One region of the Pseudofrankia sp. EUN1h genome, then DNA from elsewhere that is predicted to be linked to it. Evidence: riboswitches for the same ligand, from Rfam matches in the RefSeq annotation. Region 1 holds a riboswitch; each other region holds the start of a gene.
What was found. A riboswitch is a leader RNA that binds a small molecule or an ion and turns the genes downstream of it on or off. The one in region 1 is predicted to bind cyclic di-AMP.
Positions count from the first base shown of each region.

Region 2: linked by a shared signal. The riboswitch ahead of BCD49_RS15315 (C40 family peptidase) and the one ahead of BCD49_RS06795 (transglycosylase family protein) in region 1 are both predicted to bind cyclic di-AMP.
Region 3: linked by a shared signal. The riboswitch ahead of BCD49_RS00315 (peptidoglycan-binding protein) and the one ahead of BCD49_RS06795 (transglycosylase family protein) in region 1 are both predicted to bind cyclic di-AMP.

Region 1 is NZ_MBLN01000025.1:64,627-67,898, reverse strand. It holds gene BCD49_RS06795 (transglycosylase family protein) at 457-1,146, opposite strand; cyclic di-AMP (ydaO/yuaA leader) riboswitch at 1,289-1,515, opposite strand; gene fbaA (class II fructose-bisphosphate aldolase) at 2,554-3,272, opposite strand, start outside.
Region 2 is NZ_MBLN01000049.1:109,200-112,471, reverse strand. It holds gene BCD49_RS15320 (class F sortase) at 1-988, shown strand, start outside; cyclic di-AMP (ydaO/yuaA leader) riboswitch at 1,611-1,806, shown strand; gene BCD49_RS15315 (C40 family peptidase) at 1,810-2,892, shown strand; gene BCD49_RS15310 (CDP-alcohol phosphatidyltransferase family protein) at 3,192-3,272, shown strand, end outside.
Region 3 is NZ_MBLN01000001.1:84,048-87,319, forward strand. It holds gene BCD49_RS43035 (hypothetical protein) at 1-446, shown strand, start outside; gene BCD49_RS00315 (peptidoglycan-binding protein) at 600-1,346, opposite strand; cyclic di-AMP (ydaO/yuaA leader) riboswitch at 1,353-1,534, opposite strand; gene BCD49_RS00320 (substrate-binding domain-containing protein) at 2,122-3,272, shown strand, end outside.

The sequences.
Region 1 (3,272 bases):
CACTCGCTGACGCCGCCCGACCGGCACGCCGGCCGGCGGCCACGCGATCATGATGAGGCTCGCGCGGCCTTCGACTCTGTGGCCGGCGCGACGGCACGGCGGCGAGGCAGCGACCGTCGTCGCCGCCAGATCCCCTCGCCCCACCGACCAACCGGCGGGCCAAGGCCGCACGCCTCCGACTGGCGGCCGGAGACGGGGTGGGAAAGGGGTCCCGTCGCCAGCGTGGGCAGCGGTCGGTGGGGGCCGATCGCGGCGAGGTTCCAGTGGCGGCGGGTCGACTGACCTCGCGGGGCCGGCCCGGGAGGGAGGATCCGGGCGGGTGGCCCAGGCCGAGGCTCCTGCCCGGGATCGGTGTCAGCCGATCCCCGGGAGTTCCGTCAACGACGGGCAATGGCAAAGCCCCGCGTGACGGGAGGCCTCGGCGAGAAGGTCAGCCGGGCGGTGACGCCTGACGGCTCAGGCGAAGGTGGCGGCCCAGGTCCTCTGGCCGACGACGCCGTCGACGGCCAGGCCCTTGGCCCGCTGCAGCGCGCGGGCGGCCTCGGCCGAACGCGGCCCGTAGTGCCCGTCGGCGGCGAGGGAATAGCCGATCTTGTTCATCTGGGCCTGCCAGGACTGGACGTCGGCGCGGTACTGGCCGGCCAGTGCCGTCGTGAAGGGCAGGTGCGCCGTGGTCGAGGAGATCGGCTGGGCCACGAGAGGCGCTCTGGGGGCCGACCGGGAGGCCTGGCCGGCGCCGGCGGAGCTCGCGCCCGGGGCGAGCTGGTCCGGACCCATCCCGCGGCCGCATTCCGGCCACTGGCCAAAGCCGGAGCGCTGCGCCAGCCGCAGCGCCGCCTCGTCCTGAACCGCCGGTGGCGCGGCACTCGGCAGCCCCGAATATCCGAGGCTCTGCCACGTCCTCACGGAGAACTGGTACGCGCCGTAGTATCCGTTGCCGGTATTGATGGAATAGTTTCCGCCCGACTCGCACTGGCGCAGTTCTGCCCAGGTGGAAGAGGCGTTCGCGGGTGTCGCGACGGCGAGTGTGCCGCCCACGGCCGCGGCGATGACGGGAACTGCCGCGAGGGACTTGCGTAGCCGGCGTGCCGGGGACGTGACGGCTCGCCGGGGTTCCCGGGAATTCCGGGGAGAAACCTGGCGGATCGGCCCCGCCGATTCGCCAGCTCGGGGGCTGACGGAGACGCGCACGCTCGTGGTGCCGTCTGGCGGACATTCGGCCACCGGCGGAACGAAACGACCGCCGGGCATGCGATGTCGACCAGGGGTACTTGATTCGGACATGCGTGATTGCCCTTCCCCACGCCTGCGAGGTGAGCTGTCGGGTTCGGGCTGGAAAGAGATTGCCCGGCCACGCGACATTTTCGGCTGTTGGGTTGACGCGCTCGGTTCGGCGCGTCAACGAGCACAGCGAAAGTCGGTCGGCTTCACCCCTAGGACGCCTGTTGAGGGCGAGGCTGGCGTGGCGCGCTTTTTGGCCACGCAGGCCGTCGCACTATTGAGCCTTTTCCGTCACCACTTCGGCTCCACGGGTCTCGTCGGTCCGATCAGGTTGGTGGAAAAGGCCGCTGCCCAGGATCTCTGGATCAGGCGTCCGGATTCGGTTCCCCCGTTCCTGCCGCTGGTTCAAAACTCGCCGGGCGGGGGCAGGATTCGGCGTGCCGCCCGTTGGGTGCCTGTCCTGTCGCCAGGCACGGCGAAGACCATAACCACATTCCTCGGCGTGGCGGCAAGCATTGAAATAGGCACGTGAAGAAGGCCACACCGGCGTGTCGCTGCTTGAAATGTGCCCGAAACGATGTTATCGCGCGCGTACGCGCGCTCATCTTTCCTACCCGGCTCCGCGGGCGGCGTTTTCTTGCTCTGCGTCGAGGATCTGCTAGCTGGCGGTTTCGTCCCACAAGGGGCCGGACCGTCCGAGCAGAGGGCCACACGCGGGTCTGGTTCCGTCCGCGTGTCGCGTCGAAAAATAAATCTACCATTCTGCCGTCCGAAGGGCACCTTCGATGCTTGCTCGGGCGAAATGCGATCCTCGCTACACCCGCCCCGAATCACCCGGTTCGTGCGCAGATGGTAGTCGAATGAGTGCTCATGGTTGACCATCGACAGATTCGACCCCTGTGGCGCACTGGCCAGGCGTGTCCGGTCGTGGTCCGCTTTCGGTGGCGCTAAGTAGTCCACTGTGCAACGGCGAGTAGTCAGTAGTGATGCTGACCGCTTTGCCCACCCACGGGTGGACCCGCCGCTCTGGTGGACCTGCCCGTCCGGTAGGCCCGCCCGTCCGGGTGGACCCGCCCGAACGGGCGATGGACCGGCCGGGGACAGCAAACGACCCGGGGCCGCCAAGTTGGCGACCCCGGGCCGAAGATCCGACGCCGAGCTAAATCTGGCTGGTGCCCCGGATCGGATGGATCTTGGTTTGGTGACGTTCAGCGGCAGGTGACCGCGCGGCGCGGAGGCGCGCCTCGCGGAGGCCCGGCCCACGAGCGAAGCGAAGTGGGCCGGGCCGCAGCGAGGTCGCCGGAGCGCCGTGCCCGGACGGAGCGAACCAAACTAAAGAGCCTGGCCGGCGCTGCGCAGGTCCTCGCAGGCCTGCGCGACCCGCTTGGCCATGTTCGCCTCGGCGGCCTTGCCCCAGGTGCGGGGGTCGTAGGACTTCTTGACGCCGACCTCGCCGTCGATCTTCAGGACGCCGTCGTAGTTCTTGAACATGTGGTCCGCCACCGGCCGGGTGAACGCGTACTGGGCGTCGGTGTCCACGTTCATCTTGACGACGCCGTAGTCCAGCGCCTCGCGGATCTCGGAGAGCTCCGAGCCGCTGCCGCCGTGGAAGACCAGGTTGAACGGCTTCGCGTCGGCGCYGAGCCCCAGCTTGGCGGCCACGTACTGCTGGCCGTCGCGCAGGATCGTCGGGCGTAGCTTGACGTTGCCCGGCTTGTAGACGCCGTGCACGTTGCCGAAGGTGGCCGCCAGCATGTACCGGCCCTTGTCGCCGGTGCCGAGCACCTCGGCGGTGCGCCACATGTCCTCGGGCGTGGTGTAGAGCTTCTCGTCGATCGCGCCGACGACCCCGTCCTCCTCGCCGCCGACGACGCCGATCTCCACCTCGAGCACGATGTTCGCGGCCTTGCAGTCGGCGAGCAGCTCCTCGGCGAGCTTGAGGTTCTCCTCCAGCGGCACCGCGGAACCGTCCCACATGTGCGACTGGAACAGCGGGTCGCGGCCGGCCTTCACCCGCTCCCTGGAGATGGCGACGAGCGGGCGCATGTAGG
Region 2 (3,272 bases), on a different contig from region 1:
CGCGCCGGCCACCGGGCCGCCGGCGGGGCCTTCGGGCCGTTCCGGGCGCAGGGCCAGGCTGACCTGGCCGCTGGTGATGGCCGGGCTGGCGCTGGTGGTTCTCAGCGGGTACCGGCTGGCCGCGCCCGAGTTGTCGGCTGTCGAGGCGCCGGCGGCGGGCCGGGTGCTGCCGGCCCCGGTCGTCGCGACGAGCGGCGCGACGGTCTCCGGGCCGCCGCCGGCCACGGCGAGTCCGGTGCCGATGGTTGCGCCGCCGGTGGTGGCCGACCCGGTGCGGCTGCGGATCCCGGCGATCGCGGTGGACGCGCCCGTCGTCGGCCTCGGGCTGACCCCGCAGGGTGCCATCGACGTGCCGACCCAGTGGGGCGATGTGGGCTGGTACGACCCGGGAGTCGCCCCGGGCGCGGTGGGCCCGGCGGTGCTCGTCGGCCACTACGACTCGAAGAAGGGGCCGGCCGTCTTCTACCGGCTGCGCAGTCTGCTGCCGGGGGACCAGATGACCGTCGTCGGCGGTTCCGGGGCGAGCGTCACGTTCGTCGTCGACCGGGCGGAGACCGTGTCCAAGGCGACGTTCCCGACGCAGCGGGTCTACGGCCCGGTCACCCGCCCGGAGATCCGGATCATCACCTGCGACGGCGGCTTCGACGAGCACACGCACCACTATCTGGACAACCTCGTCGTGTACGGCCACGCCATCCCCACGCCGGTCGCCCCACCCGCGCCGGTCGCCCCACCCGCCCAGGGTTCCCCGGCCGCGCCGCTCGGTGTCGCTCCCGCGGCCGTGCCGCCGCCCACGGGCGTCCCGTCGGCCGCGTCGCCCCCTGGGGGCCCGCCCACGCCGCCAGCGACCACCTCCGCGGCCGTGGCGCCCACCGCGTCCACGAGCGCGGCGGGCGGATCCCCGCCGGCCGGGACGGCGCTGCCCCCGCCGGCCTCGTCCGCGTCCGTCGGGCCGTCCGCCGCCGTCACGCCGCGCCCATCCGGCTGACGGCGCCGCCCCCGCCGCGCCTCCTTCGTTCTTCGCCGGCCTGTCCGCCGTCCGCGTCGGTCGTCCGCTGCCTGTCCGCCGGTGTCGGGCTGATCGTGATGCCGCGGTCGCGGCGGCCGGTCGCACCGGTAGACAAGATAGTCAACGCTGTTGACGCGCCGACCCCGGCTTGGTGATCTTCGTCGGGCGGCGGCTCTTTGGTGTAGGGCGTGTGGGGAAGAGCCTGCCCCCACGGGGTGATCGCGGGGTGTGGCGATGTCGCGGCGGCGCACGTCTGTTTCGCCCCGCTCGCCCGCTAGGGACTTTGGTCTCTAGCGCGCATCGGGACTAAAGTCCCGGCGGCCCTGGGCTGGGCGTCGCCTGATGGTCGATTTCTCTCAGTCGACGCAACGAGACATCAACCACTGCGCCCGCGCTGGCGTGGAGTCGCCGGTCTTCGCGCCGTGCCGACRCCGGTTACTCCTGGCCAGGGYGCATGTGCAGAACAGACCGGAACGAGGTGGACATCTCATCGAAACGCGCGGCCGGGTGTCCAATTGTTGTGTTTATGGTGGTTGGAGGCCCCGCTGGGGGATCGACTATGGTCAGCGGTGCAACATTCTTCACCTAAGGCAACAAACCGCCAGGCCAAACGCCGAGTCCTGCCCCTGGTCTGACGTCCCCTCCGACACGCCGGGGCAGGAGCGGGGGACCCAACGTCCACCGGGCAACGCCGACATTCGGCCGCGCCCTCGGGGTGAAGCGGCCGCAAGGCGGCCGGGCAGCGTGAACCCTGCCCGAACCCGACAGCTGACCTCGCAGGCGTCAGGGAAGGACGCGCGTTGTCCCGTCGTGGCATGGCCTGGCTCCCGGACGACTGGGACGAGCTGGTGCGCGGTCGGCATCGCACGGACGGCGCTCCCAGCGGGGCCCGCCGGCGCAACGGCAACCAGCCCCGCCGGGTCAGCACGATCGCCGCGTTCACGACCGGCACGCTCGCCGTGTCCACCGCCGCGTTCGCCGCGACGGTCCCGTCCCAGGATTCGCCCTCGACGGTCGACACGAACCCGCAGAGCAACAGCACCACCTACGAGGCGAGTGCCCTGGGCGCGGCGCTCGGGGGCGGGGACGGCGAGGGCGGCTCCGGCGGCCTGGGCAGCGCCCTGGCCGGAGGTTCCGGCTCCGGCGGTCTCGCCGGGGCGCTGGCCGACTCCGGCCCGGTCTTCACGAACCTGGCGCTCACCGCGGACCACACCACCGTCCAGCCCAACGCCCCGGTCGTACTGACCGTCAAGGCGACGGAGGCGCTCGACGGCTCGCCGCTGGCCCGCCAGAAGGTGAAGATCGTCGTGGTGGACGGGCCGAAGTGGCAGGCCACCACCACTCTCACCACCGACGACCAGGGCCAGGCGAGCATCACCGCCCGGCTGCTGTCGACCACCACGCTCACCGCCGTGTTCGACGGCGGCAGCTCGCTGCGGCCCTCGGTGGCCGGCGCGACCACGATCACGATCCAGCAGCGCAGGGCCTCGGACTACCTCGACACGGGCGTCCCGTCCGTCATCCCGGGCAGCTCCATCGGCGAGAAGGCCGTCTACCTCGCCTCGCTGCAGAAGGGCAAGCCGTACGTCTACGGCTCCGAGGGCCCGTACTCGTTCGACTGCTCCGGCCTCGTCCAGTACGTCTTCAAGCAGCTGGGCCGCAACCTGCCGCGGACCGCCGAGGCGCAGTACTGGGCCACGTCGCACGTCGCCCAGTCGGGCAAGCAGCCCGGCGACCTGATCTTCTACGGCAGCCCGGGCAACATCTACCACGTCGGCATCTACGCCGGTAACGGCTACATGTGGGCCGCTCCGCAGACCGGTGGTGTGGTTTCCCTGCGCCCGATCTACAGCTCGACGTACCTCGTCGGCCGGGTCATGTGACGAAGGTGCGGCAGGCGCTCCGGGCCTGGCCGCGCCGCCGTCCGCCGGACGACTCGACCCCGGTCCGCCTGGACCGGGGTTCTTCATGTTCCGTTTCCGTCGGCGGCCAGGCCCGCCCCTCGTCCGCCCTCGCCGCGCTCAGGCGCATGGTCATCGACTAGCGTCTTGCTTTCAGGGGATGCGCCGGTCCTGAAGGCCGCGCCGCGGTACGCGCGTGCCCGACCCGGGCAGGACGTTTCCGCGTCGCCAAGTGCCCGTAATCTTGCTGGCAGGCCGCCGCTGAGGGGAGGAAATGCCGCATGACGAGCGCCGCCGCCCCCAGCGACCGGATCTGGACGATCCCGAACCTGCTGTCAGCGCTGCGCCTGCTCGGCGTACCC
Region 3 (3,272 bases), on a different contig from region 1:
CCTGGCTGGTGCCGGTGCTGGTCGTCGGTGGATTGGTCCTCGTCGCCGGCGTCGTCCTCGGCGTGCTGAGACTGGTCAACCATGACGGGGGCGGGAGCGGAACCGGGACCACGGTGCCGAGCGCCTTCCTCGGAACCTGGTACGGCACGCACGGTGGCTCCGAGATGTCCCTGGAGCTCAAGGACGGCAAGGTGGGTGACGTCGTCGGCGCGACGACGTACCCGGGCGCCTGCACCGAGACGGTGACCCTGATCGAGGTCGGTGACGGCTCGTCGATCCGCGTGCACGAGGCGGTGCAGCCGGGCGACACCGAATGCACCGACGAGGACATCACCCTGACGCTCCAGGGATCGGGTTCGTTGAGCCTGCGCTATGAGTCGTACGCGGAGGGTGACCCGGACGGGACGGTCGTCATGACGCGGGCCGGCGGCGGCAGAGCGGCCTGAGAGCGACCTGACCGACCAGGGGCCGGAGCGGACGTAGGCCGCGACAAGCGGAACCGCCCTGACCTCGACAGGAGGGAGAGATCAGGGCGGTTCCGGGGCTCCCGCGTCCGGTGGGGGGAAGAGACGCGGGAGGGTCTTGCTGGTCGGCGTTGACTAGCCGAACAGCGCCTTGTGGGTCTGCGGACCGACGACGCCGTCGACCAGCAGGCCGTGGGCGGCCTGGTAGGCGCGCACGACGCTGGAGGTCTGCGGGCCGAAGTAGCCGTCGACCGCGACCACGTGGCCAAGGCTCCCGAGCTTCTGCTGCAACTGGCGGACCGCGTCCAGGTAGACGCTGTGGTTCGCCGCCTGCGACAGGTACCAGGCGTTCGCCGGGATCGCGGGCGCGGCCTTGGCCAGGGCGGCCGGGGCGGCGGAGACCGTCCCGCTGCCGACCGCGTTCGCGGCGGCATAGCCACGCGACAGGTAGTTCCGGTAGGCGCCGGTGGTGTAGGTGGTCCAGGCGCTTGGGCCGGAGCCCTTGCAAACCTGGGTGGCGGCCCACGCGTTGGTCGCCGGGTCGTAGAGGTTGCGGCTCCCGACCCAGCCGGAATGCGCCCGCATGTTGATCTGCCACAGGCCGCGCGAGTCCTCGCCGACGGTGGCGTGCGCGTAGGCGTTGCCGCCGGACTCGGCCAGCGCGATCGCGACCCAGGTCGCGAGGCTGACGCGGCAGCTGTCCAGGCCCGCGGAATGCGCGTAGGCGGCGATCTGGGAGTCCGAGACGCTGGACGCGGCACTGGCCGGAGCGGCGCCGGCGAAGACGGCGGCGCCGGCGGTGGCGGTTACGACGCCGGCGGCGACAACAGCCGAACTGCGGCGGCGGAAAGCACTCTGCTTGCGATGACGACCCTTGAGCATTCTGCGAAAATCTTTCCCGCACGCCTGTGAGGTTAGCTGTCGGGTTCGGGCCGGGAAGCCCGGCCGGCTATTTTTGGGCGCGCTGAAAAGCGCCTTTGAATGGCCGACTTAACCCCAAGGGCTCGCGCTGGGTGGCGCGAGCCCGGAGGAACGTGGTTCCCCCATTTCTGCCCTGGCGATGTTCTCGGAGGGGGCACCGATCCGGGGGCAGAACTCGGCGTCCGGATCGCTGCTTGCTGCGAGCGGAGCAACCGTAACTAGCTACCGGGTGTAGTCACAAGCGGGCGAACTGGGCAGATGTCCGGCAAGGCTGTCACGCTGCGTGTAAAGCCCTGTGGCAACGCGCTTGTCAACAACTAGCTGTGACCAGCGTCACATCAATTGTTGCAAAATTCGGGGAACAAGGAGCCGTTGTCGCGCGAATCAATGTCGCTCAACGGTTTCCAACAGCCACCCTTACCGAATGATGCTTATCGCGAGCGACGCAGATCTGATGCGCCGCGTAATATCCCGCCGAACTTCCCTCCGATCGAGCAATCGCCCGTCACGACGTGTTCCAGCCGTTGGGAAGCCGTGGTCGAGGTCACATCGGGTGACGACTGCCCGTCGGCTGTCGAGGCCGGTCGGGAGATCCGAACTCGTGAACAGGGCGTGAACTGTCGAGGGGAATCCTGACGCCGGTACGTACCGATTGAGTATGTTTGGTCCGAAAAATCGCCTCCGCACCGAAGCCGATGCGGAGGGTAGTCGATCCGCGGGTTGGAGCGTTGTCCAGGTGTTCGAAACCACCGCGGACAACCTGGGCACGTTCTTCTCGGCCGCGGCGCTGGTGGTGTCGCTCGCCGTCTGGTTGATCGACCGCTATGTCCGTCAGCGCCGGATCGTCAGCTACCGGGTCCACCTGAACACCAAGATTGACGTGAGCCCGCGGTCGGCCGCCGACGTCGCGGACCTGGAGCTGCGGCGGCGCACCGACGGAGAGCCCGTTCCCGGCGCGAGCCTGACCCTCGTGCGGGTGAAGAACGCAGGCCGTCTCGACGTGGACGCGGTGGACATCGTCCGCCCGCTCACGTTCACCTTCCCAAGGCGATCGGCCATGGGCGTCGAGGTGGTCGAGCCCAGCCCGGTGGAACTGCGCGATGTGATCATGAATGCCCGCTGGCCGGACCACCCGGGCCGCGTCCCGGGGCCGTTCATGGAAGGCGACAGGGTCGAGCTGCCGCCCATGGACCTGAACGAGGGCGTCCGGTTCAAGCTCCTCGTGCTGCTGTCCGGCGACGGCAACGAGGTGCACGCCCGCGGCTACATCCGCGGCGGCAAGTTCGAACGCGACACCAACCGCCGCCGCAATCGCGGGCTCGTCCTGGGCGGGCTCTCGTTGCTCCTCGCCGGCCTGCTGATCGGCCTGGTGATCGTCAACTCCCGTTCGGACCCGAGCGAGAGCACGGTCCGCTGCCTACGCGGTCAGCTGCAGATCGAGGGTTCGACGGCGTTTGCTCCGGTGGTCAAGCTCATCGKCGACGAGTACCACAAGACCTGCGGTGACGCGGACATCGCGGTTGTCGCGAACGGCAGCATCAGCGGGCTGCGGGCCGTGGCGAACACGGGCGCCAACGACCCGAAGACGGCGGCCGCCAGGCTCGCGATGTCCGACGGCCCGGCCTCCGGCGATTTCGGTTCACTGGTCGCGCGGCCCGTCTCGGTGGTCGTCTTCTCCCTGCTCGTGAACGACTCGGCCGGGATCCACGGTCTCACCGTCGACCAGGTCCAGTCCGTCTACGACGGTCGGGTCACCAACTGGAAGGACGTCGGCGGCAACGACGCGCCGATACGCCTGATCTCTCGCGGCTCCGAGTCCGGCACTCGCGGGGCGTTCGAGCGCCGGGTGCTGGGCACCCAGGAGCCCCCGGTCTCCTCGAACGACTG